DNA from 3 places in the Pseudomonas xantholysinigenes genome. Region 1 is predicted to be linked to each of the others. Evidence: predicted binding sites of a transcription regulator. Region 1 holds the regulator's gene; each other region holds the start of a gene.

Evidence for each region. The regulator sigma-54, encoded in region 1, starts transcription at its own class of promoters, with help from an activator protein. The targets are predictions, from matches to a motif close to ANTGGCATNNANNTTGCTNT.
Region 2: a site for sigma-54 is predicted at 3,933-3,952, ahead of flgB (flagellar basal body rod protein FlgB). Genes of this name have one in related genera too.
Region 3: a site for sigma-54 is predicted at 4,746-4,765, ahead of nirB (nitrite reductase large subunit NirB). Genes of this name have one in related genera too.

Annotation. Positions count from the first base shown of each region.
Region 1 is NZ_CP077095.1:4,478,258-4,488,386, forward strand. Features, by position in the region: gene lptC (LPS export ABC transporter periplasmic protein LptC) at 1-237, shown strand, start outside; gene lptA (lipopolysaccharide transport periplasmic protein LptA) at 224-748, shown strand; gene lptB (LPS export ABC transporter ATP-binding protein) at 749-1,474, shown strand; gene HU772_RS20045 (RNA polymerase factor sigma-54) at 1,649-3,142, shown strand; gene hpf (ribosome hibernation-promoting factor, HPF/YfiA family) at 3,221-3,529, shown strand; gene ptsN (PTS IIA-like nitrogen regulatory protein PtsN) at 3,542-4,006, shown strand; gene rapZ (RNase adapter RapZ) at 4,009-4,863, shown strand; gene HU772_RS20065 (HPr family phosphocarrier protein) at 4,886-5,158, shown strand; gene HU772_RS20070 (ZIP family metal transporter) at 5,279-6,172, opposite strand; gene HU772_RS20075 (superoxide dismutase) at 6,184-6,795, opposite strand; gene HU772_RS20080 (DUF2753 family protein) at 6,797-7,258, opposite strand; gene HU772_RS20085 (class II fumarate hydratase) at 7,284-8,660, opposite strand; gene HU772_RS20090 (FagA protein) at 8,653-9,057, opposite strand; gene pmbA (metalloprotease PmbA) at 9,183-10,129, opposite strand, start outside.
Region 2 is NZ_CP077095.1:3,901,680-3,911,808, forward strand. Features, by position in the region: gene flgF (flagellar basal-body rod protein FlgF) at 1-551, opposite strand, end outside; gene HU772_RS17300 (hypothetical protein) at 713-901, opposite strand; gene flgE (flagellar hook protein FlgE) at 969-2,291, opposite strand; gene flgD (flagellar hook assembly protein FlgD) at 2,322-3,020, opposite strand; gene flgC (flagellar basal body rod protein FlgC) at 3,034-3,477, opposite strand; gene flgB (flagellar basal body rod protein FlgB) at 3,480-3,887, opposite strand; gene cheR (protein-glutamate O-methyltransferase CheR) at 4,177-5,004, opposite strand; gene HU772_RS17330 (chemotaxis protein CheV) at 5,058-5,987, opposite strand; gene flgA (flagellar basal body P-ring formation chaperone FlgA) at 6,051-6,800, shown strand; gene flgM (flagellar biosynthesis anti-sigma factor FlgM) at 6,974-7,288, shown strand; gene HU772_RS17345 (flagella synthesis protein FlgN) at 7,336-7,803, shown strand; gene HU772_RS17350 (flagellar brake protein) at 7,884-8,627, shown strand; gene HU772_RS17355 (MFS transporter) at 8,693-10,027, opposite strand.
Region 3 is NZ_CP077095.1:1,402,422-1,412,550, reverse strand. Features, by position in the region: gene HU772_RS06460 (RHS repeat-associated core domain-containing protein) at 1-1,358, shown strand, start outside; gene HU772_RS06455 (hypothetical protein) at 1,370-1,693, shown strand; gene nirD (nitrite reductase small subunit NirD) at 1,702-2,064, opposite strand; gene nirB (nitrite reductase large subunit NirB) at 2,064-4,616, opposite strand; gene HU772_RS06440 (bifunctional nitrate reductase/sulfite reductase flavoprotein subunit alpha) at 4,867-8,601, opposite strand; gene HU772_RS06435 (ParD-like family protein) at 8,892-9,095, shown strand; gene map (type I methionyl aminopeptidase) at 9,092-9,868, shown strand; tRNA gene HU772_RS06425 (tRNA-Asp) at 10,053-10,129, opposite strand.

The sequences.
Region 1 (10,129 bases):
GAGGTGGAACTGATCGACGATGTGCGCGTGGCGCGCACCGACGAGAAGCAACGCGAAACCATCATCACCAGCACACGCATGACCGTGTTCCCGCAGAAGCAATATGCGCAGACCGAGCAAGCCGTTAGAATCGACGGCGCCGGTGGCACAACTACGGGCAAAGGAATGAAAGCGTATTTGAAAGAAGGCAGGATGGACCTGCTCTCTAACGTAAGAGGACAGTATGAGGCTCGTTAAAACCATCCCCCTTCTGCTCAGCCTGGGCGTAGCACTGGGAAGCGCGAGCGCCTTCGCCCTGCCGAACGACCGTGACCAGCCGATCCGCATCCAGGCGGACAACGCCCACCTGGACGACAAACAGGGCGTTGCCACCTACACCGGCGACGTGATCATCACCCAAGGCTCGATGATGATCAAAGGCAACACCGTGACCATGACCCGTGCCGCCAACGGCGACATCGACGTGGTCACCTCGGTGGGCAACCTGGCCTACTTCGAGCAGCAGCAGAGCGCCGCCAAGCCGGACAAGATGAAAGGCTGGGCCGTGACCATCCAGTACCAGGCGCAGAAGGACACGGTAATCCTGACCGACCGCGCCAAGGTCGAGAACGAAGGCAACACCACCGAAGGCGAGAAGATCGTCTACAACACCAAGTCCCAGGTGGCGACCGCCGGTCGTGGCGGCAACGTGACTGCACCGCGTCAGCGTATCGACATGGTCATTCAACCGAAGAAAAAGGCCGAGTAAATGGCAACCCTCAAAGCCCAGCACCTGGCCAAGAGCTACAAAGGCCGGCAAGTCGTGCGCGACGTCAGCCTGTCCATCGACAGCGGCCAGATCGTCGGCCTGCTCGGCCCCAACGGCGCCGGCAAGACCACCTGCTTCTACATGATCGTCGGCCTGGTCCAGGCCGATCAGGGCCGCGTCCTGATCGACAACCTCGACGTCAGCCACCAGCCCATGCACGGCCGCGCACAGGCCGGCATCGGCTATCTGCCGCAGGAAGCCTCGATCTTCCGCAAGCTGTCGGTGGCCGACAACATCATGGCGATCCTCGAGACCCGCAAGGACCTCGACCGCGAGGGCCGGCGCAAGGAACTGGAAAGCCTGCTGCAGGAATTCCACATCAGCCACATTCGCGACAACCTGGGCATGAGCCTGTCCGGTGGTGAACGCCGCCGGGTCGAAATTGCCCGTGCCCTGGCCACCGCGCCCAAGTTCATCCTGCTGGACGAACCCTTCGCCGGTGTCGACCCGATCTCCGTCGGCGACATCAAGCAGATCATCCACCACCTCAAGAACAAGGGCATCGGTGTACTGATCACCGACCACAACGTTCGCGAGACCCTGGACATCTGCGAGACCGCCTACATCGTCAACGATGGCCAACTGATCGCCGAAGGCGATGCCGAGACCATCCTGGCCAACCAGCTGGTCAAGGAAGTGTACCTGGGGCACGAGTTCCGACTCTGACCCCGGTCTGCCCGGAGCACTGGCGCACAAGCCTGATCGAGGCTTAAGTTGTTACAGTGCTCTAGGCAAACGCTGCAATTTCAGGCATATAACTTGCTTAAATTCGGCGCCCACGCGCCCTACGTGTAGTGGATGGCGCATGCGCGCCGGCAAACAAGGTATTAAGCCCCTGCCATGAAACCATCGCTCGTCCTAAAAATGGGCCAGCAACTGACGATGACCCCGCAGTTGCAACAGGCCATCCGTCTGCTCCAGCTCTCCACCCTGGACCTCCAGCAGGAAATCCAGGAAGCGCTGGAATCCAATCCGATGCTCGAACGTCAGGAAGACGGCGACGATTTCGACAACAGCGACCCGATGGCGGACAACGCCGAGAGCAAACCGGTCGCCGAAGTCCAGGACAACAGCTTCCAGGAGCCGAGCGCCAACGCCGAGAGCCAGGAAGACGGCGAATGGGCCGAACGCATTCCCAACGAACTGCCGGTCGACACCGCCTGGGAAGACATCTACCAGACCAGCGCCAGCAGCCTGCCCAGCAACGATGACGACGAGTGGGACTTCACCACCCGCACCTCGGTGGGCGAGAGCCTGCAAAGCCACCTGCTCTGGCAACTCAACCTGGCGCCGATGTCCGACACCGACCGCCTGATCGCGGTCACCCTGATCGACAGCATCAACGAACAGGGCTACCTGGAAGACACCCTCGAGGAGATCTGCGCAGGCTTCGACCCAGAGCTCGACATCGAGCTGGACGAGGTCGAGGCGGTGCTGCACCGCATCCAGCAGTTCGAGCCCGCCGGTATCGGCGCCCGCTCCTTGGGTGAGTGCCTGCTGCTGCAATTGCGTCAACTGCCGGCCTCGACGCCGTGGATGAGCGAGGCCCAGCGCCTGGTCACCGACTTCATCGACCTGCTCGGCAGCCGCGACTACAGCCAGCTGATGCGGCGCATGAAGCTCAAGGAAGACGAGCTGCGCCAGGTCATCGAGCTCGTACAGACCCTGAACCCGCGCCCCGGCTCACAGATCGAGTCCAGCGAGCCCGAGTATGTGGTGCCCGACGTGATCGTGCGCAAGGACAGCGAACGCTGGCTGGTCGAGCTCAACCAGGAGGCCGTGCCGCGCCTGCGCGTCAACCCGCAGTATGCCGGCTTCGTGCGCCGCGCCGACACCAGCGCCGACAACACCTTCATGCGCAACCAGCTGCAGGAGGCGCGCTGGTTCATCAAGAGCCTGCAGAGCCGCAACGAAACGCTGATGAAGGTGGCGACGCAGATCGTCGAGCACCAGCGCGGCTTCCTCGACCACGGCGACGAGGCCATGAAGCCACTGGTGCTGCACGACATCGCCGAGGCGGTAGGCATGCACGAGTCGACCATTTCCCGGGTGACCACGCAGAAATACATGCACACCCCGCGTGGCATCTACGAACTGAAATACTTTTTCTCGAGCCATGTGAGCACCGCCGAAGGCGGCGAATGCTCGTCCACGGCGATTCGCGCGATCATCAAGAAACTGGTGGCGGCGGAAAATCAGAAAAAGCCATTGAGTGACAGCAAGATCGCTGGTTTACTGGAGGCACAAGGCATCCAGGTAGCCCGTCGCACCGTCGCCAAGTACCGCGAGTCGTTGGGGATCGCCCCCTCGAGCGAGCGCAAGCGACTGATGTAGCCCCGGGATGTGCCACCGCGTTTCAGTGGCAGGTGCAAGACCTGCCTCTTTATGCACGGGCAACAAAGGAGAAGCTGTATGCAAGTCAACATCAGTGGACAGCATGTAGAAGTCACCCAGCCACTGCGCGATTACGTGCTCGAGAAGCTCGCCCGCGTGGAGGGTCATTTCGACAAGATCACCAACGCGACGGTGATCATGAAAGTCGAGAAGCTGCAGCAGAAGATTGAAGCCACACTCCAGATTCCCGGTGGCGAAGTGGTCGCCAATGCCGAACACCAAGACATGTATGCCGCGATCGACGCCCTGGCTGACAAGCTCGACCGCCAACTGAAAAAACACAAGGAAAAACAGCAAAGCCTGCTGCAAGGTGCGGCCGCCCGCTGATACCCCTCATCCATGATCCGACTTGAAACCATCCTGACCCCCGGCCGTTCCCTCGTGAACGTGCCGGGCGGCAGTAAAAAGCGCGCCCTGGAAAAGGTCGCCAACCTGATCGCCGAGCAAGTCCCCGAGCTGGAGATGCAGGACGTCTTCGACAAGCTCATCGCTCGCGAGAAACTGGGATCCACCGGTTTTGGCAATGGCATCGCCATTCCCCACTGCCGGCTCGAAGGTTGCGTGGCGCCAGTCAGCGCCCTGCTGCACCTGGATGCCCCCATCGATTACGATGCCATCGACGGCGCCCCGGTCGACCTGCTGTTCGTCCTGCTGGTCCCGGAAGCCGCCACCGATGCGCACCTGGAACTGCTGCGCCAGATCGCCAGCATGCTCGATCGCAAGGAGGTTCGCGATCGCCTGCGTGCCGCCGACAGCAGCGAGACCCTGTACCAGGTTGTCCTGGACGTACAGAACGAGCACTGAACATGCGCCTGATCATCGTCAGCGGCCGCTCCGGCTCCGGCAAGAGCACCGCCCTCGACGTGCTGGAAGACAACGGCTACTACTGCATCGACAACCTGCCCGCGGGCCTGTTGCCGCAGTTGGCGGAAAACGCCCTGATCAATACCGAGCTGCTGCAGCCCAAGGTCGCCGTGTCCATCGACGCACGCAACCTGCCCAGCCACCTGTCGCGTTTTCCGGAACTGCTGCAAGAGGCGCGCGCACGACACATCCAGTGTGATGTGCTGTACCTGGACGCCGACGAAGAAACCCTGCTCAAGCGCTTCTCGGAAACCCGCCGGCGCCATCCGCTGACCAACGACAGCCGCTCGCTGGCCGAAGCCATCCGCGTCGAAAGCGAACTGTTGGGGCCGATCGCCGACCTGGCCGACCTCAAGATCGACACCACCAGCCTGAACCTCTACCAGCTGCGCGATTCGATCAAGCTGCGCCTGCTCAACCAACCCGAGCCAGGTACCGCTTTCCTGGTCGAGTCGTTCGGTTTCAAGCGCGGCATGCCGGTGGACGCCGACCTGGTGTTCGACGTGCGCTGCCTGCCCAACCCGTACTGGAAGCCGGAACTTCGCGAGCATTCCGGCCTCGAACAGCCGGTGATCGACTACCTGGCAGCCCAGCCGGACGTCGAGGAGATGTTCCAGGATATCTCCAGCTACCTGCTCAAGTGGCTGCCGCGCTTCGCCGCCAGCAATCGCGCCTATGTCACCATCGCCATCGGTTGCACCGGCGGCCATCACCGTTCGGTTTACATCACCGAGCGGCTTGGCCAGTTGCTCCAGCAATCCCTGAAAAACGTCCAGGTCCGTCACCGCGACCTCTAGCCCACAGGATATCCGCCCCACGATGCCCGCCCGCGAAATCACCATCATCAACAAGCTGGGCCTGCACGCCCGGGCAGCCGCCAAGTTCGTCGGCGTGGCCGGACGCTTCCCCTGCCAGGTACGGGTGGGCCGCGCACCGGACAAGCTGGTGGATGGCAAGAGCATCATGGCGGTGATGATGCTCGCCGCCGGCAAGGGCACGCCGGTGCACCTGCACACCGAGGGCGAGCAGGACGCTGAAGCCATGGATGCACTGGTCGCGTTGATCGAGAACTTCTTCGACGAAGGCGAGTGAACGCCGCAAGCAACTGCGCGCTTCGTGTAGGAGCGGCCTTGTGTCGCGAAAGGGCTGCGTAGCGGCCCCGGGACTTCAGCACAACTGCGCGATTGCCGGGGCTACAGGGGCCGTGTGGCCTCAGGACATCGCCGTATCCATCACCATCATCAAGCAGAACCCGACACACAGCCCCAGGCTCGCCAGGCGGTGATGCCCATTGCTGCGTGACTCGGGGATGATCTCCTGGGTCACCACCAGCAGCATCGCTCCCGCCGCGCAGGCCAAACCCAACGGCAACAGCAGTTCGGCGATGTTGACCAACCAGGCGCAGATCACCGCGGCCAACGGCTCGACCAGCCCCGACGCGGCGTCGATCAGAAACGCCTTGAACCGCGGCATCCCCGCCCCGGCCAACACCAGTGCGATCACCAGCCCCTCCGGCACATCCTGCAGCGCGATACCCATGGCCAGGCTATCGGCATCGGGCATGCCGCCCCCTGCGGACACGCCGATGGCCATCCCTTCGGGGATGTTGTGGGCAATGATGGCGATCACAAACAACCAGATCCGTGCAGCGATCACTGGCTGCTGATCGTTGCCGACCAAAGCCTCCGGCGAGGCGCCAGAGACCTTGAGATCGACCAGAAACAGGCACAGCGCGCCAAACAGCAGACCGGCGCTGATGACGCCACCGGCGCCCCAAGGGCTGAAGCCGATGGATTGCGCGGCATCCAGCCCCGGGATGATCAACGAGAACGCCGTGGCCGCCAGCATCACCCCGGCACCAAAACCGAGCAAGGTGTCGGCAACCGCCACCGGCATGTTGCGGATCACCAGCACCGGTACCGCGCCCAAGGCCGTCCCCAGCGCGCACAAGGCGCCCCCTTCGAGGGCCCGCAGCATGCGCGGCTCCAGGTCCAGCCAGGCGATGCCACGCGCTACCAGCAACGCGGTGCCGACCAGCAACAGCAAGGTCCCCAGCGCCAGGCGGAACAGGCGCACACTGCTGACAGACATCACCTCGGAGCGCATGCCGGCCAGACTCACTTCAGGGCTTCAAGGTAGCGACGTTCCACTTCGGCCCAGTCGACCACGTTGTAGAAGGCACCGATGTATTCCGGACGACGGTTCTGGTACTTCAGGTAGTAGGCATGCTCCCACACGTCCAGGCCGAGGATGGGGGTGTTGCCATGCATCAGCGGGCTGTCCTGGTTGCCACTGCTCTCCACCACCAGGTGTTTGTCCGGGGTGACGCTGAGCCAGGCCCAGCCGCTGCCGAAACGGCTCAGCGCGGCCTTGGTGAACGCCTCCTTGAAGGCCTCGAAGCCGCCGAGCTGGGCAGCGATGGCCTTGGCTACCTCGCCCTCGGGCTGGCCGCCGCCCTTGGGCGACATCACGGTCCAGAACAGGGTGTGGTTGGCGTGCCCGCCCCCTTGATTGATCACCGCGCCCTGCAGCTTCTCGGGCAGCTGCCGGACGGCGCCGACCAACTGCTCAACAGGCCATTCGGCCCACTCGGTGCCATCGATGGCGGCATTGAGGTTGTTGATGTAGGTCTGGTGGTGCTTGCTGTGGTGGATCTCCATGGTCTGGGTGTCGATGTGCGGTTCCAGTGCATCGTAGGCATAGGGCAACGCAGGCAAGGTATGCGGCATATCAGTGGATTCCGTAGGCAGGTGTGCGATCAGTGATATCCGCGTGCACGGCCAGCTCGCTGGCCGCCGGCGCCTGGCGATTGAGCAGGCGTTCGGTACGCGGGTATTGGCCATATTCGGCGATGAAACTCAGCAACTCGGTGTAGGTCCGCGCGCTGTGGCGCAACGCGGCGTCACGCAGCGCCTGGGGCAGACGCGCGTCCTGGCTGGCCTGCAATAGCCGCTGATGGGCGGCGCACAGGTAGTCGGCGCTTTCGTGGGGTTGGTTCAGGCGCAGGTGCAGGTCGGCCAGGTTGTGGTGGGCGACGACCAGTGCGGCCACCGCTTCGTCGACGTCATGCCAGCGCTCGAACAACACCTGGGCCAAGGCCAGCGCTTGCAGGTAGTGCTCGCGGGCGTCGACCAGCTCGCCCTGTTCGAACAGGCGATTGGCATTTTGCGTGGTGCGTTTCCAGTGCTGCATGACATGCCTCCTGGGCGGCCCGGGCTCAGATGCCGCCGGCGGTGAGTTTTTCCGGATCCAGCAGCGCCTCGAGCTGGTCACGCGACAGGTCGGTGTGCTCCAGCGCTACCTCGATGATCGGGCGCCCCTGCTTGTAGGCGGTCTTGGCGATCTCGGCGGCCTTGAGGTAACCGATGATCGGGTTGAGCGCGGTCACCAGGATCGGGTTGCGCGACAACGCTTCCTTGAGCTTGCCTTCGTTGACCTTGAAGCTGGCGATGGCCTTGTCGGCCAACAGCCGGCTGACATTGGCCATCAGCTCGATGCTCTCCAGCAGGTTGCGGGCGATCACCGGCAGCATCACGTTCAGCTCGAAGTTGCCCGACTGGCCAGCAACGGCAATGGTGGCGTCGTTGCCGATCACCTGCGCGGCGACCATGGCAGTGGCCTCCGGAATCACCGGGTTGACCTTGCCCGGCATGATCGAGGAGCCCGGTTGCAAGCCTTGCAGCTCGATCTCGCCGAGGCCGGCCAGCGGGCCGGAGTTCATCCAGCGCAGGTCGTTGGCGATCTTCATCAGCGCCACGGCGGTGGTCTTGAGCTGGCCGGACAGGGCCACGGCGGTGTCCTGCGAGCCGATCAGGGCAAACAGGTTGTCACCGGGGGTGAAGGTGACGCCGGTCAGGCCGCTGAGCTGGCGGGCGAAGCCGGCCGCGAACTGCGGGTGGGCGTTGATCCCGGTGCCGACCGCGGTACCGCCCTGGGCCAGCGCCTGCAGGCTCGGCAAGGTGGCCTGCAGATGCGCCTGGGCGCCTTTGATCTGCGCGGCCCAGCCACCGAGCACCTGGCTCATGCGCACGGGCATGGCATCCATCAGGTGGGTGCGGCCGGTCTTAACGTACTTGTGTACCTCGATGGCCTTGGCTTCGATCACCTGGGTCAGGTGACCCAAGGCCGGCAGCAATTGCTCGTGCAGGGCCAGGGCGGCGCTGACGTGAATGGTGGTCGGGATGATGTCGTTGCTGCTCTGGCCACAGTTGACGTGGTCGTTGGCATTGACCGGCTCGCCCAGCACGCGGCTGGCCAGGGTGGCGATCACCTCATTGGCGTTCATGTTGGAACTGGTGCCGGAACCGGTCTGGAACACATCCACCGGGAAGTGGCGGATGAAGTCTTCGGCCAGCAGTTGATCCACCGCCTTGACGATCGCCTCGCCCTGCCCCGCGCTCAGTTGCGCCAGTTCGACGTTGGCCTTGGCCGCGGCGGCCTTGGCCAGCAGCAGGGCGCGAATGAACTGGGCCGGCATCGGCTGGCCGCTGACCGGGAAGTTGTCGACCGCGCGCTGGGTCTGGGCGCCGTACAGGGCCTGGGCCGGTACCTGCAGTTCGCCCATGCTGTCGCGCTCGATACGGGTATCACTCATCTTCTTCAAGTCCTTGCATCAGTTCTTCGGGAGAAATCGACGGCAGCAGCACGCAGTTGGCGAGCTGCATCGCATAGGGTTGCCAGCGCTGGTTGTGTTCGCAGCGGTCGAGGTTGCGCAGGTCAAGCAAGGGCCGCCAGGCCTGGTCCAGGCACAGGCAGCGCCAATGCCAGGGCAGCATGCGGTCGTTGGCGGTATCCAGCAGCAGGCGGAAGGCGGTCATGGCGACCGTCCAGGGCGAGGTTTCGGTGCAGCACACCAGGTAACGCCCCTCGGCCAGGTAGTGGTCGATCAAGCGCGGCTCGTCAGGCTCGAGCGCGCAGCGGATGCGGCGGCTGAGCCAGCGCCAGTTTTCCAGGTAGGGCAGTTCGTGGAGGACAGGTTTCATGAACATCATCGCCGGGTTACTGGATAATGATATTCATTATTAGTTGATAATTAGAATCAGTTCAAGGTAGACGAAGGGCAAATAAAAACCCGGCGCGATGGCCGGGTTGCTTGCACACCCTGAATGAACGTCGGTCAGCTGCCTGCCACCGTCATCCGCTCGATCAGCACCGAGCCGCTATGGATGTTGCTGCGGGTCTCGATATCGCTGCCAATCGCTACGATTTGCTGGAACATGTCTTTCATATTGCCGGCGATGGTCACTTCCTGGACCGGGAACTGGATCTCGCCGTTTTCCACCCAGAAACCTGCGGCGCCACGGGAATAATCCCCGGTGACCATGTTCAGGCCGTGCCCCATCAGCTCAGTGACCAGCAGGCCACGGCCCATGCGCCGGATCAGCGCGGCCTGGTCTTCCACGCCATGGGTGACGAACAGGTTGTGCACGCCCCCGGCGTTGGCGGTGCTGGGCAACTGCAGCTTGCGCCCCGAGTAGGTGCCGAGGATATAGGACACCAGCTCACCCTTGTCGACGAACGGCTTGGCATAGGTCGCCAGGCCGTCACCATCGAATGCCGCACTGCCCAGCGCGCGCGGGATGTGCGGGCGCTCGTCGAGGCTCAGCCAGGTGGGGAACAGGCGCTGGCCGAGGGTGCCTTCGAGGAACGACGATTTGCGGTACAGATTGCCGCCGGAAATCGCCGAGAGGAAACTGCCGAACAGCCCCCCGGCCAGCTCCGCCGAGAACAGCACCGGCACCTCGCAGGTTGGCACCGGGCGCGCGCCCAGGCGGCTGGCGGCACGCTGCGCGGCGCGCTGGCCAATGCTGCGCGGATCCGCCAGCAAGCCGCCCTGGCGGTTGACGTCATACCAGTAGTCGCGCTGCATCTGCCCGTCGGCCTCGGCGATCATCACGCAGCTCAGGCTGTGCCGAGTGGAGGCGTAGCCGCCGATGAAACCGTGGCTATTGCCATATACCCGCACGCCCTGGTGGGTGTTGAGGGTGGTGCCGTCGGCATTGCGAATGCGCGTGTCGGCGTCGAACGCTGCGGCTTCGCAGGCCAGCGCCATCTCGATGGCCT
Region 2 (10,129 bases), 580 kb from region 1:
TTGCTGGTGTGGATCATGCCGTCCGGCCCCTTGGTCAGGCCCTTGATGTCGGGGTTGACCAGCTTGATGCGGTCGACCTCGGCCATCACTCGCGGGTCCTCGCCCATGGCGCGAATGCTGATGGTGCCGTCGTCGCCCACCTCGACCTGCTGCTCCGGCGGAATGGCGATCGGCCCGCCATTGCCGATCACCGGCATGCCGTTGCCGGCGCGCAGCACGCCCAGGGCATCGATATTCAGGCTGCCGGTGCGCACGTAGGCTTCACTGCCATCGGGGGCCTGCACGGCGATGAAGCCCTTGCCGGACACCGCCACGTCCAGCGGACGACCGGTCTCGACCAGTGCACCCTCGCTGAAATCGGTGGCCGGGCGCTCGGTCATGGCAAAGGCACGCGCCGGAAAGCTGTCGCCGAACACCGGCATCGAACGCGCCTGTTCCAGGTCGCGCTGGAACCCATTGGTGGAAACGTTCGCCAGGTTGTTGGCATGGGCCTTCTGCGCCAGCGCGTTCTGGCTGGCGCCGGTCATGGCCACATAAAGCATCTTGTCCACAGCATCTCCTCTACGCGAACCTTGCCGCGCTGTCGTTGGCAAGGATGAAGCAATTATCGAACCAAACTGACAAAGCCCTTTAACACGGGGCTTTCAGGCACGATGACGGGCACGAGCGTCAGTTTGTCGGCGAATCCTTGCCGCCAGCGGCAACCGCGGCGTCAGTCAGCGCGGCAGGCGCCATTGTTGTAGGGCCCGGAATGGCGCTTCCACCCCTCACCCGGATCGGTGGCCGAGCACATGTAGCGCCCGGTCGCCAGGCTCTGCCATTGGTACCAGGGCGCTGGCGCGGCCTGCAGCGACAGGGCGATCAACAACGCGCCCGCCACCACGAACATCGACTTGTTCACGGCATCAACCTCCTCTGCCAGACGTGAAAAAGCCCCTGCAGGCAGGGGCTCGATCACGCCACGCTCATCAGGTCATCTGGATGATGGTCTGCATGATGGTGCTTTCGGTGGAAATGGTCTTGGCGTTGGCTTGGTAGTTGCTCTGCGCCTTGATCAGGTTGACCAGCTCGCCGGTCAGGTCGACGTTGGAGTCTTCCAGGGAGCTGCCGGCGATACGACCCAGGGTGCCGGTGTCCGGCTCGCCGATGATCGGTACGCCCGAAGCGTAGGACTCTTTCCAGGCAGTGCCGCCGACTGGCGTCAAGCCTTGCAAGTTGGCGAAGTTGGCAATCGCCACCTGGCCGATGACCTTGTTCTGACCGTTGGTGAAGTTGGCGAACATGTTGCCGCTCTGATCGACGGTCAGGCCGGCCAGCTCACCAGTGGCATAGCCGTCCTGATCCTTGGCGGTAGTGGCCGAGGCCGCGTTGTATTGCGTGGTGGCCAGCATGTCCAGGGCCACGCCACCTGGGCGCATCACCGCGCCGTTGCTTACCCAGTTGCCTGCGGCATTCTTCTCGGCTGGAATCCAGGCGTCGAGCGTGAAGGTCTTGTCGGGAGCAATGGTCAGGCCACCCGTGACCGTACCGGAGGTCATGGCCGCGGTGTTCAGTTTGCCCGCAGTGGTGAATGGCAGGGTGTTCTTCAGCGGCGTGGCCAGGGTCGGATCGGCCGGGTTACGACCATCGATGGTGGTGTACATGCTCCAGGTATTGGTGCCAGCTTCCTTGACGAAGTACTGGTTCATCTGGTGCTCGTTGCCCTGGCTGTCGTACACCGGGGTGTTGAACTTGTAGTTGTAGCTACCGACGGTGGCCGGGTCGAACGGCGAAACCGATGGCGCATTGTCGCTGGAGTTCAGGTTGACGGTCTCATTGATCCGACCGGTCGGCTTCGGCGCCAGGTTCGAGGTGTCGATCTTCAGGTCGGTCAGCGCGCCCGGAATGACCTTGCCGTTGTCATCCACCGGATAGCCCTGCAGGTTGGCGCCACTGGCGTTGACCACGTAGCCTTCCTTGTCGCTGTAGAAGGCGCCGGCACGGGTGTAGATGCGCGAGCCGTTGTCGTTCAGGGCGAAGAAACCGTTGCCGTCGATGGCCATGTCCAGCGCCTGGCCGGTACCGTTGATGTTGCCCGGGTTGAACATCTGCGAGACCGCCATGGTCTTCACACCGCTGCCAACCTGGGTCTTGCCGCCGGCAGTGCCGCGGATGGACTGCGAGTACTGGTCGCCGAATTCGGCACGGGACGATTTGAAACCGGTGGTGGCGACGTTGGCAATGTTGTTGCCGGTAACGTTCAGAGCCTTGTTCGCCGCATAGAGACCGCTAAGGCCGATATTGAAAGACATTTACTCGCTCCTTGTGCCGTTTCTGCGGCGTTAAATTCCGATGGTGGTGACTTTGGAGATGCCGACTTTGCCGATACCGGCCAGGTCGAGCATCATCTCGCTGCCGTTCTGGAAGCTGACGCTGTTGACCTTGGCCGGCAGCAGCGTGGCCAGCGTCTTGGCCTTGCCATCGACCTTGGTCTCGGCACTGAAGGTGTAGGTACCCGGGTCGACCGCCTCACCCTTCTCGTTCTTGCCGTCCCAGATGAAGTCGGCGGTACCGGCCTTCTGCGCACCCAGGCCAATGGTCTTGACCACGTTGCCGTCCTTGTCCTTGATGGTGACCTTGCCCTCGGTGATGTTCGAGGGCACCACGACCTGGCCATTGAAGCTCTTGGTGGTATCGACCACCGCTTTGTCGCTTGCCACGATCACCGAGCGACCGACCAGCGAGGTGGCCTGCAGCGCCTGGGACGAGCCGATGCCGGTGAGGATGCCGTCGACCGACTCCTTCAGCGACTGGATGCCCTCGAGGCTGCTGAACTGGGCCAGCTGCGCGACGAACTCGCCGTTGTCCTGGGGATCGAGCGGGTTCTGGTTCTTCATCTGCGTCACCAGCAACTGCAGGAACGCATCCTTGCCCAGCGCGCTGCCGGCCTGGCCGGTGCTGCCGTTGTTCTTGCTGGCAGGTTTTTGCAGCGACTCCAGGTAGCCGCTGCCGACCTGGTTATCGGTATTGGTGGTAGTCATTTCGGCTCCCTGCTTACTGACCCAGGGTCAGCACTTTCTGCATCATGTTCTTGGCGGTGTTCATCAGCTCGGCGTTGGTCTGGAACGCGCGGCTGGCGGAGATCATGTCGGCCATCTCCTCGACCACGTTGACGTTCGGGTAGTAGACGTAGCCGTCCTTGTTCGCCGCCGGGTGGTTCGGCTCGTAGCGCGCCTCGAGGTTGCTCTGGTCCTCGATGATGCCCTTGACCTGCACCCCCTGCCCCGCCTCGCCCTGATCCTCGAACAGCGACTGGCCGGCGCCGGCCTGGGCCTGCTGGAAGGTGGTGGCGAACACCGGGTGGCGGGCGCGGTAGGTCTGGTCGATGCTCGACGAGACGGTCTCGGCGTTGGCGATGTTCGAGGCGACGGTGTTCAGGCGCGTGTTCTGCGCGCTCATGCCGCTACCGGCGATATTGAAGACACTGGCAAGGGACATGGTCACTCTCCGCGCAGGGCCGATACCAGCCCTTTGAATTTACTGTTGAGCAAGGTGAAGCTGGCCTGGAAGCCAACGGCGTTTTCCGTGTAGTTCGATTGCTCGATCTGCGCGTCCACGGTGTTCTGGTCGATCGACGGCTGCATCGGCGTGCGGTACTTCAACGTGTCGTCCATCATTGCCAGGCCTTCTGCCTCGATGTGACGGCTGTTGGTGCGATCCAGGGCGATACGCCCGCTCTGCTGCTTGTCGGACTCGGCGGCGAGCACTGACGAGAAGTCCATGTCGCGCGCCTTGTAGTTCGGCGTGTCGGCGTTGGCGATGTTGTTGGCCAGCACCTCGGCGCGCTGGGCGCGGAAGCCCAATGCCTTTTCGTGGATGCCAAGGGCCTTGTCGAAGCTGATGCTCATGTCGGGGAACCTTCGAAGGTTGACCAGCGTTGCGTTGTCTGAGCTATAGCAAGGGCTGTGCCAACCCGATCAAAGCCTTTGAACTCGGGGTTTGCATCAGCAACGATGAGCCACCGCTGCCAGAAAAGCGGCAAAGTGCTTCCGCTTTGCAGCCGCCAGGCGGCAATCGAACGGATGCCAGGGCGGCAAAACAAAATATTGACGGCGGATGTTTGAACCCGCAGCGCGCAGGCATGAAAAAGGCCGGCATCTCGCGATGCCGGCCTTTCGTTGCCGCCTGCCACCCGCCTCACTTGGCCTGGTAGATGATCCCTGGGCTGCACTGCACCATCTGGTAGTGGTCCGGCAGGCCATTGAGCGCCTCGGAGGCGCCCAGGAACAGATAGCCACCGGGCTTGAGCGTGCCATGGATACGCATGAGGATGTCCTTCTTGACCTGGGCCGAGAAGTAGATCAGCACGTTGCGGCAGAACACGATGTCGAACTTGCCCAGCGGCGCGTAGCTGTCGAGCAGGTTGTAGGAGCGAAACTCGACACGGCTGCGAATCGGCGGCTTGATCGCCCAGCGCCCCGGCCCCTTGGTATCGAAGTAGCGCTGCAGACGCTCCTGGGACAGCCCGCGGGCAATGGCCAGGCTGTCGTACTCGCCGGTCTTGCAGTTGTTGAGCATGGCACCGGACAGGTCGGTGGCGACGATCTGCGCGCCCATCTTCAACTGGCCCAGGTTGGTGCGTTCGAACTCGTCGATGGCCATGGAGATGGAGTACGGCTCCTGCCCGGACGAACAGGCCGCCGACCAGATGCGCAGGCGCTGGCCGGGATTGTTCTTGATGAACTCCGGGATCACCTTGTTCTTGAGCACCTCGAACGGGTAGGTGTCGCGAAACCACAGCGTCTCGTTGGTGGTCATGGCATCGACCACCTGCTCGCGCAAGCCACCGCGTGGCTGGGTCTGGATGCGCTGCACCAGCTCGCCCAGCGACTTGATGCCCTGCTGCTCCATCAGCTTGTTGAGACGGCTGGAGACCAGGTACTGCTTATTCTCGCCCAGCAGGATGCCACAGGCTTTCTCCAGGAAGACCCGGAACTGTTCGAAATCCAAATTACCCGTAGACAATGCTGCCGCCTCTTTCTTATAAACCGCGTGCGCCGGGGCGAACCCCGGCCGTTTCAATGACTCGCCTTGATCCGATCGACCACGCGCTGGGCGAGATCGTCCGGCTTGAACTTGGCCAGGAAGTCGTCGGCGCCGACCTTCTTGACCATCGCCTGGTTGAATACCCCAGACAACGAAGTATGCAGGCAGATGTGCAGCTTTTGCATGCGTGGATCGCTGCGGATCTCCGCCGTGAGGGTATAGCCGTCCATTTCCGGCATTTCAATATCCGAGATCATCATGAGGAATTCCTCCTCCGGACGCTTGCCCTCGTCCACCAGCTTGCGCAGGTAGTCCAAGGCCTGGCGACCGTCATTGAGCGCCACCACCTCGACGCCGACGGTCTGCAGGCACCGGCTCACCTGCTTGCGCGCCACCGATGAATCATCGACCGTCAGCACCCGCAGCATCACCGCCTTGTCCTGCACCTCGGCATCGATCACACCCTCGGACACCGACTCGGACGACGGCGCCACCTCGGCCAGCACCTTCTCCACATCGATGATCTCGACCATGCGGTTGTCGACCCGGGTGACCGCGGTCAGGTAGTGATCGCGCCCGGTACCCTTGGGTGGCGGATGGATCTCTTCCCAGTTCATGTTGACGATGCGCTCGACCGAGTGCACCAGGAAGCCCTGGGTCTTGGTGTTGTACTCGGTGATGATCACGAAGCTGTTGCGCGTTTCTTCCTTCAGCTGCGGAAGGCCGGTGGCCATCGACAGGTCGAGGATAGGAATGGTCGCCCCGCGAATGTTGGCCACCCCGCGCACCACCGGATGGGACTTGGGCAGCAAGGTCAGTTCCGGGCACTGCAGCACCTCCCGGACCTTGAACACATTGATGCCGTAGAGCTGGTCGCCATTGAGGCGAAACAACAGTAGCTCCAGGCGATTCTGCCCCACCAGCTGCGTGCGCTGGTTGACCGAATCCATCACTCCAGCCATGCCGGACTCCTTCAACGATTGCCTGCGTACCAAGTCGGCACGGGCTTTGCTTTTTTGAGCGCCATGTACACGAAAACGACATTTTTCCGACGACTGACGCGCCTGCTGACCGGCTCCCTGGCCGCGTTGTGCCTGATGGTACCCGGCATCAAGACGCTGGCGGACACTTTTACCTTGCCTGAACAGCTTATCGGTGTCACTCAAGGGTTTCTTGAATTCACCGTGGAGGATTATCTGGCGACCACCCAGACCCAGGGCCGCTACGAGATCGAAGTGAACAAGCTCGACCCGCGCCTGCGCATGCCACTGTGCAGCCAGCCGCTGGACGCCTCGCTGGAAAGCCCTACCCCTCTGGGACGAGTTACGGTGCGGGTGCGCTGCGACAGCACGGCGCCGTGGACGGTGTTCGTCCCCGCCCAGGTGCGCCTGCTGCGCGACGTGGTGGTCATGACCCGTCCGCTCAAACGTGACAGCGTGGTCAGCGAGGGCGACGTGGCCCTGCGCCAGCGCGATGTCGGCACCCTCGGCCAGAGCTACCTGACCCAGCTGGACCAGGCCGTGGGCCTCAAGCTGCTGCGCCCGACGGTACTCGACCAGGTTCTCACCCAGCAGCACCTGGAGCAGGCCGAAGTGGTGCGCAAGGGCGACCATGTGGTGATCATCGCCCGCAGCGGCAGCCTGAGCGTGCGCATGCCGGGAGAGGCGCTGGACAAGGGCGGCCTGCAAACACAGATCCGCGTGCGCAACCTCAATTCCAAGCGCGTGGTCAAGGCCAGGGTGACCGGGCCCGGCCAGGTCGAGGTGGCCATGTAGCCCAGGTGACGAAACGACGACGGAAAGCTGGCGGTGCGCAAGCGGGCGCCCTAAACTGTGTCGGGAATCGGGTGACGCAGGCTGGCTTTGAGGCAGTGTCGCTTTCCTGCCTAAAGTTTCTTTCGGGTTGGCCGAAAACCAGGCATGCGTCCTAATACCCAGGGGTTCTGATCATGGTCATCGACTTCAGTCGTTTGAATAATTCTCCGTCCATCACGGGCGGCGTTCGCGGCAATGCCGCGCCAGGCACCACCGAGAAGACCGGTGAAGCCAGCGAGGCGCCAAAACACGCCAGCGCCAGCGGAGAAGCGGTACATCTGAGCCCAGAGGCCCAGCAATTGCAGAAGATCAGCGACAAGCTGCGCGACCAGCCGACCGTCAACAGCGCCCGCGTGGCCGAGTTGAAGCAGGCCATCGCCGACGGCAGCTACAAGGTCGATGCCGACCGGGTCGCCAGCAAACTGCTTGATTTCGAAGCCCAGCGCTGACCTTCAGGCGCGCTGACTTCCAGGACGCAACACGCCAAGAGTTAGCCATGCACGACATCACTCTGCTGCAACTGATCGAAAACGACATCGCGCCCACGCAGGAACTGCTCGAACTTCTGCAAAACGAAGCGATAGCCCTGCATGGCCGCGACATGGCCGTACTGGAGCAGATCCTGGCCCGCAAACAGTCGTTGATCATCTTGCTCGAGCAGCAGGGTCGGCGCCGCAGCCAACTGCTCGCCAGCCTCGGCCTCAGCGCCGATCGTGCCGGCGCAGAAGCCCTGGCCGCCCAGTCGAGCAATGGCCAGGCCATCCTCGCCCGGCTCGCCGAGCTGAGCAACCTGATGGACGCCTGCCAACAGGTGAACGCCACCAACGGCCAGATCATCCAGGTGCAGCAGCACGTCACCGCCAACCAGGTGCGAATCCTCCAGGGTGGCGACTCTCCGTCGCTCTACGACGCCCGCGGCGGCACCTCGCCGATGGCCAAGCCGCGCGCGATCAGCCAAGTGTGATTAGTGGTATCAAGGCACGGAACATACTGGCAAAATGCCGTTAATTGCGTGTGTCGTTTTTGCCTGGAGATTGAAAACCCGTGTTCAATGAATCCGATGCTCCCCAGCCACCGAAGGTGCTGACCACTCCTTTGGAGATTACGGCCAACCTGCGCCAGCTGCTGGAGAGCCACGATCCGCTGATCATCAGCTTCCATGAGCGCAGCCAGCGCTTCCAGAGCTATGTGGTGCATGTCGACCGCGAGGCGGGGGTACTGGCACTGGACGAGATGATCCCGCGCGACGGCGAAAAGTACATCGAGAACGGCGAGGCCTTCCGCATCGAAGGTTTCCACGATGGCGTGCGCATCGCCTGGGAAAGCGACATCCCGCTGACCATCACCGAGATCGATGGCCATCGCTGCTACCGCGGCCCTCTGCCGACGGAAATCACCTACCACCAGCGCCGCAACGCCTTCCGCGCCGCGCTGAAGTTGTCGCAACTGGTCGACATCGTCCTCGACGGCACCCACCTCAAGGGCAATGGCGGGCTGCGCGGCAAGCTGCTGGACATTTCCGCCACCGGCTGCAAGCTGCGCTTCGAAGGCAATGTCGAAGAGCGCCTGCAACTGGGCCAGGTCTACGAGCGCTTCAAGGCCGGCAATCCCCTGGGCTTGACCGACACCCTGGTCGAACTGCGCCACCTGCACTACGAAGAACGCATCAACACCACCTTCGCCGGTGTGCGCTTCCACAACCTCAATGGCCAGGCCCAGCGCAAGATCGAAAGCTTCGTCTACCAGCTACAGCGAGAAGCGCGGCGCTTCGATAAAGACGACTACTAAGAAAAACGCCACCTTCGGGTGGCGTTTTCGTTCCGGCACGATAGTCGTGGGCGTCAGGAATGCACTCAGCTCCTGCCCTCCCCGGCCTCAGGCGGCGCTACCTGAGCGCCTTTATCTTCTTCCTCGGTATCCTCCGCCGCCACCGGCGCCTGCATCACATCCTGCACCGTCTGCTCATCGACCCGCGGGTCAAGCGCCGCCGACAATGGCGAGCCTGCCGCCGGCATCGCCACGTGCCCCAACGGCGCATCCTGGACCTGGTGCAAGCCGGTCACCGCTTTCGGCCTGATGCGCCACACCAGCACCAGGGCAAAGAACAGGAAGAAGGCGTACAGCATCTGCGCCCCGAGCAGTTTCATCAGCACACCGGCGGCCAGCGGCCCGATACAGGCGCCGACACCGTAGGTCACCAACAGCATGGCCGTCAGCGACACCCGCCGCTCGCTCTCCACATGGTCGTTGGAGAAGGCCACCGCCAAGGGGTAGAGGCAGAACTGCAACAGCGAAATGACAAAACCAATGGCAAACAGCAGTGCCAACGGCACGCTCGGCAGGATCGCCAGCGGCGCCGACGCCAGCGCCAGGCCGATCGCCGCGCTGCGGATCAACACTGCGCGGTCATAGCGGTCGGATAACCAGCCCAGCGGCCACTGCACCACCAGGCCGGCGAAAATGCAGCTACCCATGAACAAGCCGACCTGCTCGGTGGACAATCCTTGGTTGGCCGCATACAGCGGTGCCAAGCCATAGAAGGAACCGACGATCAAGCCGGAGCCCAGCACGGTGGACAACGACTGCGGCACCCGCTTGATGAAAAACTTCGGTTCCATTGGCGCCGGGCGCAAAGGCGCGGGGTGGATACGCCGGGTCATGGCCACCGGCACCAGGCACAGGGCAAAGCACATGGCCACCAACATCAGCAGTTCCGGCCCCAGTTGCGGGTGCACCACCAGGATCAACTGGCCCAGCACCAGCCCCAGGTAGGAGGCGATCATATAGCCACTGAATACCGCACCACGGTGCTTGGCGTCGGCCTGTTCGTTGAGCCAGCTCTCGATGACCATGTATTGGCACATCATCCCCAGGCCGACGATCATCCGCAGCCCGACCCAGGCCGGCAACCAGCTGGTCAGGCCATGGCCGAGCACCGCCGCGCCGACGATGCCGGCGCAGGTGGCATAGGCGCGGATGTGACCGACCCGGGCAATCAGCCGGTGGCCAATCTTGCCTCCCAATGCCAGGCCGAAATAGTTGGCCGCCATCAAGGCGCCGACCCACAGGCTGTCGACATGCTCGGCCGCCAGGCGCAAGGCCAGGTAGGTACTGAGCAGGCCCGAGCCGATCAACATCATCAGGGCGGCGAAATACAGCGAACGAAAAGACTTCCAGATCTGTCGCATGCGTTCCGAAAAGCTCCCTGGTCAGGTGGCGGCGGTGCAAGCAAGCATAAGGGCAATTGCCTGACCGCGCAGGCCCCCGGCAGCGAAAAAAACCACCGGCGA
Region 3 (10,129 bases), 2.5 Mb from region 1:
AGCGTGCGCAGTACCTGGGTACGGCGACGGCCGCAGAACTTCCCCTGTTAGCCAGGGACTACCACTACGATGCCAGCGACAACCTGGTCGCCCAGGTGGTCACCGACTATCCGGGCGCAAGCCATGACACTGGTCGGCAGCGCGGCACCCAATACGCCTACGGCCCAACCCAACGCATCCACGCTGCCTGGCATCGCGAGCTTGGCGAGACCAATGGCCTGGTCGAGGCCTACGCCTACGACCACGCTGGCAACCTGCAGGACAACCGCGATACTGGCACTTCAGCCAGACACGACCGCGTCCATGTGCACCAGGACTGCCGTTACCGCTACGACCGGTTCGGCCGCCTCAGCGAAAAGCGCAGTGGCCGTCACCTGACCCAATGGTTCGAGTACGACGCCGAGCAGCGCTTGATCCGGGTCCACCAGCAGCGTGGCCCGGTGCGCGAGCGGGTCGAATTCGCCTATGACCCGCTTGGCCGTCGTACCGGCAAGGCCCTCTATCGCGAGGGTACCGCAGAGGCCATCAGCCAGACCCGCTTCCACTGGCAGGGAGTGCGCCTGCTCCAGGAGGTCCAGGACGGCAAGCCAAGCCTCTACCTTTACGCCGATGCCGACAGCCATGTGCCGGTTGCCCGTATCGATGGGGTGCCCGGCAGCGAAGAGGTGTTCTACTTCCACACCAACCTGGCCGGACTGCCGGAGCAGCTCACGGACGCTGAAGGCACAACGGTCTGGCGCGCCGCACATGAGGTCTGGGGCAGGTTCATCGACGAGTGGCGCCACCCTGGGCAGTCCAGGCAGCAGAACCTGCACTTCGCCGGGCAGTACGTCGACCGCGAGACCGGTCTGCATTACAACACCTTCCGTTTTTATGACCCGGACATCGGCCGCTACACCCAGCCTGACCCGATCAATCTCCAGGGCGGGCTGAACGTCTACCTGTACGCGCCGAATCCACTGGCATGGATAGACCCACTGGGCTGGTGCAAGATCGCCAACAAGATTTCCGGCGACCTGCGCGAAGCCAAGATCCACAAGATCCTCAAGGCCATGTTCGGCAAGAAGAATGTGCTCAAGCAGCGCCATCTGCGCAATGCCGACGGCAAGATCGTCAGCCTGGTGGACGATGCCATCGAGATCGGCAAGGTCAAGGGATCACGCATACTCGATTTCGTGGTCAAGACCAAGGATGGCAGGTGGCGTGCGATCGAAGTCACCAGCGGGACCGCGCCCAAGGGCGTGCAACGGGCGAAGGAAGCCACCATTCGCGCCAACGGTGGTACCTATGTGCGTATCCCGGGGAGCAAGAAAGTGGTCGAGGTTGACGACATGTCACGTATTATCCGCATCGATTGACAGGAGCCTAAATGAAGATCATCCGCTACAGCTACCCGGCCATGCTGGCCAGCAGTAAGAACACCAGCTATCGCACCCTGGCCACGCACATGACCCAGGCGCTGATGCGTTTTCTGGTGGACAACGCGCTACTGACCGAGAGCCCGTACCACGCCGACGGCTCGCTCGACGAACAATTCGAAGTGACCAAGGCCAACCTGACCGAGGACGGCAACCAGTTGTTCAAGCTGTACTTCCCCAAGTGGTCGAACCGCATTGACCGCGGTGGCAGCCCGGATGACATCAAGACCCTGGTCAATGGCCTGGCCAAGATCAGGGCCGCCGCGCAGGAATGAACCGCTGCTCAACCGAGCTGCAACTCCACGCGCCCCCCGTTCAGGCGCACTGGCCATACCCGCAGCGCCTGCCCGGGCTGTTCCAGGCAGCGACCGCTGGCCAGGCAAAAGTGCTGCTTGTATAGCGGTGCCGCGACCACCACATTCCCCTGCAGATTACCCACCAGTCCGCGGCCGATAATGTTCGCCCCGGATCTCGGGTCACGGTTTTCGACTGCGTACAATTCCCTGCCCTGCCCAGGCAGATAGAACAGCGCCACCTGCGCGCCGGCATGCCACACCACCACCCCGGAATCGGCGACCAGGTCGCCGGCCTGGCACACCACCTGCCACAGGGTTTCACTCGCAACCGCAACAGTGGACTTGCTCATCAGACAACCTCCTCATGGATCGGAATCAGCTGCAACGGCGCCGCCGGGCGACGCTGGCCGCGCTCGCGGACGAAGTGCAGGTCGGGGTCGGCGCGCCGGTCGTTGACGAAGGTACGGAAGCGCTTGAGTTTCTCCGGGTCGCTCAAGGCATTGGCCCATTCGCACTGGTACTGCTCCACCACATGCTGCATCTGCGCCTCGAGTTCGTTGGCCAGGCCCAGGCTGTCGTCGATGATCACCGCCTTGAGGTAGTCCAGCCCGCCCTCGAGGTTCTCGCGCCACACCGAGGTGCGCTGCAGCTTGTCGGCGGTGCGGATGTAGAACATCAGCACGCGGTCGATTAGGCGTACCAGGGTCTCGTCGTCCAGGTCGGTGGCGAACAGCTCGGCGTGGCGCGGGCGCATGCCGCCATTGCCGCACACATAGAGGTTCCAGCCCTTGTCGGTGGCGATCACGCCGATGTCCTTGCTCTGTGCCTCGGCGCATTCGCGGGTGCAACCCGATACCGCGAACTTGAGCTTGTGCGGCGAGCGCAGGCCTTTGTAACGGTCCTCCAGGCGCAGGGCCATGGCCACGCTGTCCTGCACGCCGTAGCGGCACCAGGTGCTGCCGACGCAGGACTTCACCGTGCGCGTCGACTTGCCATAGGCGTGCCCGGTTTCGAAGCCGGCGGCGATCAGCTCGCCCCAGATCAACGGCAACTCGTGCAACTGCGCGCCGAACAGGTCGATGCGCTGGCCACCGGTGATCTTGGTGTAGAGGTCGTACTTTTTCGCCACCTGGCCGATCACGATCAGCTTGTCCGGGGTGATCTCGCCGCCGGGAATGCGTGGCACCACCGAGTAGGTGCCGTTCTTTTGCATGTTGGCCATGAAGGTGTCGTTGGTGTCCTGCAGCGGCACCAGGGCCGGGTCCATGATCGGCTGGTTCCAGCACGAGGCGAGGATGTTGCCCACCGCCGGCTTGCAGATGTCGCAGCCGACATGGCCCTGGCCGTGGCGGGCGAGCAGGTCGGCGAAGTTGCGGATGCCTTCGACCCGCACCAGGCCGTAGAGCTCCTGGCGGGTGTAGCTGAAGTGCTCGCACAAGCTGTTGTCCACGCTCACGCCGCGGGCGCCCAGCTCGTGCTCGACCACCTGCTTGAGCAGCGCCGCGCAGCCCCCGCAACCGCTGGCGGCCTTGGTGCAGGCCTTGACCGTGGCCAGGTCGCCACAGCCGCTGTCGATGGCGGCGCACACCGCGCCCTTGCTGACGTTGTGACACGAGCAGATGGTCGCGCCGGCAGGCAGGGCATCGACGCCCAGGGCCGGCGCGCCGCTCCCCTGCGGCAGGATCAAGGTGGCCGGATCGGCCGGCAGCTTGATGCCGTTCTGGGCGTATTGCAGCAAGGTGTCGTAGTAGCTGTTGTCGCCCACCAGCACGGCGCCGAGTACCTGCGTGCCGCTGGCATCCACCACCAAACGCCGGTACGAGGCCGTGGCCTCATCGATGAAGCGGTAGCTGCGCGCCCCGGGCGTGGCGCCCTGGGCATCGCCAATGGAGCCGACATCGACGCCCAGCAGCTTGAGCTTGGTCGACATGTCGGCGCCGCTGAATCCGCTCGCCGCCTCGCCCACCAACAGTGCCGCCAGGTTGCGCGCCATGGCGTAGCCCGGGGCGACCAAGCCAAACACGCAGCCGTTCCACGCGGCGCATTCGCCGATGGCGAAGATCCGCGGGTCGCTGGAGCGGCAGTGGTCGTCGATCACCACGCCGCCACGGGCGGCAATCTCCAGGCCGCAGGCGCGGCCGAGAGCGTCTTGCGGGCGGATGCCGGCGGAAAACACCACCAGGTCGGTTTCCAGGTGCTCGCCGCCGTCGAAGTTCATTCGGTAGCGGTGATGCTCGCCCGCGCTGATCGACTGGGTGGCGCGCGCCAGGTGCACGCCAACCCCCAGCGCCTCGATGCGCGCGCGCAACGCAGCGCCGCCTTCACTGTCGAGCTGCACCGGCATCAGCCGCGGGGCGAACTCCACCACATGGGCGTCCAGGCCCAATGACTTGAGCGCGTTGGCGGCCTCCAAGCCGAGCAAGCCCCCGCCCACCACCACGCCACGGCGGGCATCGCGGGCGGCGGCACGGATCGCGTCGAGATCATCGAGGGTGCGATAGACCAGACGCGCATGGCCGCTGGAGCCCTCGATGGACGGCACGAACGGATAGGACCCGGTGGCCAGGACCAGTTGCTCGTAGGCGTAGCGACCTTCTGCGGTAACCAGTTCCTGGCGCTGGCGATCGATCTCCAGCACCGCCTCGCCCAGGTGCAGGTGCACGCCGTTGTCGGCGTAGTAGCCCGGCGGGCACAGCGCCAGGGTCTCGGCGCAGCTGCCGGTGAAATACTCCGACAGGTGCACGCGGTCGTAGGCGCGCTGGCGCTCGGCGCCGAACACATGCAACTCGAAGCGCTGCAAGGCGCCGCGCGCGATCAGTTGCTCGACGCAGTGATGGCCGACCATGCCATTGCCGACGATGACCAGTCGCGGTCGTTGTGCCTCGTTCGCTGTTGCCTGCATAGCCGATCCTCGCTCACGGAAAACGCAAAAAGGCGCCTGGAGCCGAAGCTCCAGGCGCCTTTGCCTGTAGGTGTCATCAGGGGCCCCTGGGCGATCGCCGTTGATCGGTGGGGTTGTTGTAGCTGGATCAAAGCAGGGACTGTGCCAATTGCCCGCCAGGTCGTGCACTGCGGGGCCTTGCTGATGACGCATCCAACACAAGGCCCAACAATTGAACCAGCCTGGTGCAGCGCTCACCAGGCTGGTGCGCTCAATACACATCGCGCCGATAGCGCTTGCTCTTCGCCAACCCCTCGACATAGGCCTGCGCTGCCGCGACCGTCATGCCGCCATGCTCGGCCACCAGCTGTCGCAAGGCGCCGTCTACATCCCTGGCCATGCGCCGGGCATCGCCGCAGACATAGATGATCGCTCCCGCCTCGAGCCACTGCCACAGCTCGGCGCCGTGCTCCAGCAGCCGTTGTTGCACGTAGAGTTTTTCGGGCTGGTCGCGGGAGAACGCAGTGCTCAGACGCAGATGCCCGGTGGCTGCCCAAGCCTGCAGCTGTTCGCGGTAGTAGAAGTCACAGGCGCCATGCTGCTCGCCAAAGAACAGCCAGTTGCCGCCCTTTGCCCGCCGTTGTTCACGCTCCTCGAGAAAACCGCGAAACGGTGCGATGCCAGTCCCCGGGCCAATCATGATGATCGGCGTGCTGTCATCTTCGGGCAGGTGAAAGCGCTTCGAGGGCTGCGGGAAAATCGCCACCTCCAGGGCCGTCGCCCGGTCGGCGAGGAAGGTCGAACACACCCCCTTGCGCACGCCGTAACGCACAGTGGAAACGGTCAGATGCACTTGGTCGGGATGGGCCAAGGGACTGGAACTGATCGAATACAGCCGCGGCTGCAAGGGCTTGAGCAATGACAACCAGCGGGCCATGGGCAGTTGCTGGGGATACGCCATCAGCACATCGGCCAACTGCCGCCCCCACAACCAGTCGCCAAGCTCGGCTTCACACTCGGGCTGCAACAGCCGCCGCAAGCCCTCGGCCTGCTCGGCGAACACCTCAAGCTGCGCGCGGCGCACCTGGGTGATGTCCAGGTGGCGTTCCAGTGCGGTGCGCAATGGCATCGCCGGCAAGGTGTCCAGCTCGACCGGAGCCAGGCCATCCAGCCCCATCAGCGCCAGCAGTTCATCGACCAGCGCCGGGCAATTGCGCGGCCATACGCCCAGGGCGTCGCCGGGCTGATAGCTCAGGCCGCTGCCACGCAGGTCGAACACCAGTTGCCGAGTTTCCTTGCTCGAACCGGGGCCGCTGAGCAGACGGTTTTCCAGCACAGGCGCCAGCCAGGGTTGCGGCTTGCCGGCGCGCGCTGTCGGTGGCGCCAGCGCCTTGCCACCCAGCTTAGGCAGCAAGGCATCGAGCCAGGCGCTGAATGCCGCTTCGCAGTCGGGCTCGCAATCGACTCGCGCCAACAGGCGCCGGGCTCCAAGGTCGGCCAGGCGCTGGTCGAGCCTGCGGCCAAAACCGCAGAACTGCGCATAGCTCGAATCGCCCAGGGCCAGCACCGCATAAGGCACGGCGGCGCAGCTGACGCCCTGCGCTTGCTGCAACGCCTGCCAGAACGCCACGCCGCTGTCCGGCGCCTCGCCATCGCCGAAGGTACTGGCGATCAGCACCACGCTGGCGGCGCCCTGCAACTGCGTCGGGTGGATGGCCTCCATGCTGCTCAGTTCCACCGCCAGGCCCGCCTCGCCCAGACGTTGCGCGCAGCGCTCGGCCAGGCCTTCACCATTGCCGGTCTGCGACGCCCACAACACGCGATGCCGAGGAGCCAAGGCGCTGCTGGGCATGGTCGCAGGCGCCAGGTGGTTCAGGTCGACGACCTCGATACGTTCGCCGGCCACCCGTTCCAGGGCCACGGCGCAATGCTTGAAGGCCGGTTGCAAAGAGGTCGGGTCGACCGCGTCGCAGGTCAGCGCATTGATGGCCAGGCCCTCGCCGTACAGGTCGTTCCAGTGGAAGGGCACGAAACAGTTGCCGGGCTGCACCCGTTCGCTGAGCCGCGCCGGTAGTTGCGCCCGGCCACGGCGCGAACGCACCGCCACCGCGTCCTTGTCGCGGATACCCAGGTGCAGCGCGTCGCTGGGGTGGATTTCGACGAACGGGCCTGGCTCGAGCTTGTTCAGGCTCGCCACCTTGCCGGTCTTGGTCAGGGTGTGCCATTGGTGCTGCACCCGGCCGGTGTTGAGCACGAAGGGGAAGGCGTCATCGGGCGACTCCGCCGGCGGCAGCCAGGGCCGGGCGAAGAACCGCGCCTTGCCGCTGGGCGTGGGGAAGGCTAGCCCGCTCTCGCCGACATAGCGCAGCGGGCTGCGCGCGCCCTGCTGCCCCGGCGCGCTCGGCCATTGCCGTGGCCCCTGGCGCAGTTCGGCATAGTCGATGCCACGCAGGTCATAACCGGTGGCCGGATTGTGGAAACGGCGGATCTCCTCGAACACGGCCTCGGCATCGGGGTAGTCGAACGCCTCGGCATACCCCATGGCACTGGCCACCCGGGCAATCAGGCGCCAGTCCTCGAGGCTCTCGCCGGGCGCCTCGACCGCCTTGGGCGCCAGGGTCAGGTTGCGCTCGCTGTTGACCATTACCCCGTCACCCTCGGCCCACAGCGCCGCCGGCAAGAGAATGTCGGCGTAGCGGTGGGTCTCGGTGTCGAGGAAGGCGTCCTGGCTGATCACCAGTTGCGCCTGGCGCAGCCCGTCGATCACCTGCTGGCGGTTGGCGACGCTGGCCACCGGGTTGCTGCAGATGATCCAGCAGGCTTTCACCTCGCCTTGTTTCAGCTGCTCGAACAGCGCCACCGTGCCTTCGCCCCCCTCACTGCGCAGGGCCCCGGGCGGCAGTTGCCATTGCCGCTCGACAAAGGCGCGGTCGGCGGCCACCAAGGCCGAGCGCTGGCCGGGCAACCCTGGCCCCATGTAGCCCATCTCGCGCCCGCCCATGGCGTTGGGCTGGCCGGTCAGCGAGAACGGCCCACTGCCGGGGCGGCAGATGGCGCCGGTGGCCAGGTGCAGGTTGCACAGGGCATTGCTGTGCCAGGTGCCATGGATGCTCTGGTTCAGGCCCATGGTCCAGCAGCTCATCCACTCCCCGGCCTCGCCGATCAACCGCGCGGCCTCGCGGATCGCCTCCGGGTCCAGGCCGGTGATGGCGGCAACCCGCTCGGGGGTATAGTCCTCGAGAAAGGCCGGCATGGCGTCCCAGCCTTCGGTGTGCCGGGCGATGAAAGCAGCGTCGCTGTGGCCATTGGCATGCAGCAGGTGCAGCAGGCCGTTGAGCAGCGCCAAGTCAGTGCCCGGACGCAACGGCAGGAACAGGTCGGCCTTGTCGGCGGTGGCGCTACGCCTTGGATCGACAACGATCAGCTTGGCCCCGGCCTTGAGGCGGTCGAGCAGGCGCAGGAACAGAATCGGGTGACAGTCGGCCATGTTCGCGCCAATCACCAGGAACACCTCGGCACGCTCGAAATCCTGGTAGCTGCCAGGGGGCCCGTCGGCACCCAGCGACTGCTTGTAGCCACTGCCGGCGCTGGCCATGCACAGCCGCGAGTTGGACTCGATATGGCGGGTGCGGATGAAGCCCTTGGCCAGCTTGTTGGCCAGGTACTGGGCCTCCAGCGACATCTGCCCAGAGACGTACAGCGCCACGGCATCGGCGCCATGGCTATCGATGATCTCGCGCAACCGCCCGGCCGCCTCGGCGATGGCCTGGTCCAGGCGGGTGCGCACCGGTTCCTGGTTGCGCTCGCGGCGCACGAAGGCCTGGCCCATGCGCCCGCTGCCCAGCGGTATGTGCGCAGTCAGGCCCTTGGTGCACAGCCGACCGAAATTGCTCGGGTGCTGTTTGTCGCCGCTGACCTTGACTACCTTGCCGTCGCTGACATTCATGACGATACCGCACCCGACCCCGCAATACGGGCATACACTGCGCACCTCGCTGCTGCTCATTGGCGTTCTCCTGCACAAACGACAAAGGCGCCGGCTGCTCCCGCTGGCTGATCGCAAGCAGGGCAACACGGCGCCTTCGTCGTGATGAGAGGGCCATCGACGTTGATGACCCGTATGCAGGACGACCCAGCAAAACCTGGGCCACCTTTCCCCCTCTCCGCATCCGCGGCAGCACGGGCTTACCGGGGGCTCGCCATGCACCACGGCAGGGAACAGCGCACCAGCGTGTGGCATGATCAGCGCCGCGGCTATATGATTCGCATACGTTTCATATAGAGGGTTAAAGCACCATGGGTATCGTCAAGATCGCCGACGACCTCCACGAAGACCTGCGCGTGGCCAGCGCCGCCTTGTCACGCTCGATCAACGCCCAGGCCGAACACTGGATCCGCCTCGGCATGCTCGCCGAGTTGCACCCCCAGGCCACCTACCAGGAACTGTTGCGCCAGCTATTGCGCCAGGAACAGGCCAACCTCAGGGAATTGCTGCAATGAGCCAGGCCATCCTCAAGGACGCCGCGCAACTGGCGCTGATGCGCCGCGCCGGCCAGTTGCTGGCGCAGGTGTTCGCCGACCTCGACGGTTTCATCCGCCCCGGCGTGACCACGATGCAGATCAACGACCGCGCCGAAGCCTTCATCGTCGAGACCCTCAAGGCGCGCCCGGCAAGCAAGGGCCAGTACGGGTTCCCCTATGCGCTGAACACTTCGGTGGACCATGTGGTCTGCCACGGCATGCCCAAGGCCGACGAAGTGCTGGGCGAAGGTTCCATCGTCAATGTCGACATCACCCTGGAACAGGGCGGCTATATCGCCGATTCGTCGAAGATGTACTGCATCGGCCAGGTCAGCGAAGAAGCCCGGCGGCTGGTCGACACCACCTACGCGGCATTATGGAAAGGCATCGAGCAGGTCCGCCCCGGCGCCACTCTCGGCGATATCGGCCACGCCATCCAGGCCCACGCCGAGGCGGCCGGCTACAGCGTGGTGCGCGAATATTGCGGCCACGGCATCGGCACGCAGATGCACGAAGCGCCGGAGGTGCTGCATTACGGGCAACGGGGCATGGGCCTGCCACTGCAAGCAGGCATGGTGTTCACCATCGAGCCGATGATCAACCAGGGCGGGCGCGGTACCCGTGGCCTGCGTGATGGCTGGACAGTGATCACCCGCGACCACAGCCTGTCGGCGCAATGGGAGCACACCGTGGCGGTGACCAAAACAGGCTATGAAGTGTTGACGTTGCGCGCGGAAGAACGCCCGGCCTGAACAACAGCCCGCGAAGCAGGCGCTGCGGTGCCTGACACCGGCCGTGCCGGTGTTCGCGGCGGTGCGCGTTCCGACAAGCCCGCTCCCACAGGATTGGGTTCTTTCGATGAGAAACAAAAAAAGCGACCCTAAGGTCGCTTTCTCTGTTGCTTCCGGGTGTTCAGTGGACCCTGGAAGCTAAATATGGCGCGGCGGACGGGACTCGAACCCGCGACCCCCGGCGTGACAGGCCGGTATTCTAACCGACTGAACTACCGCCGC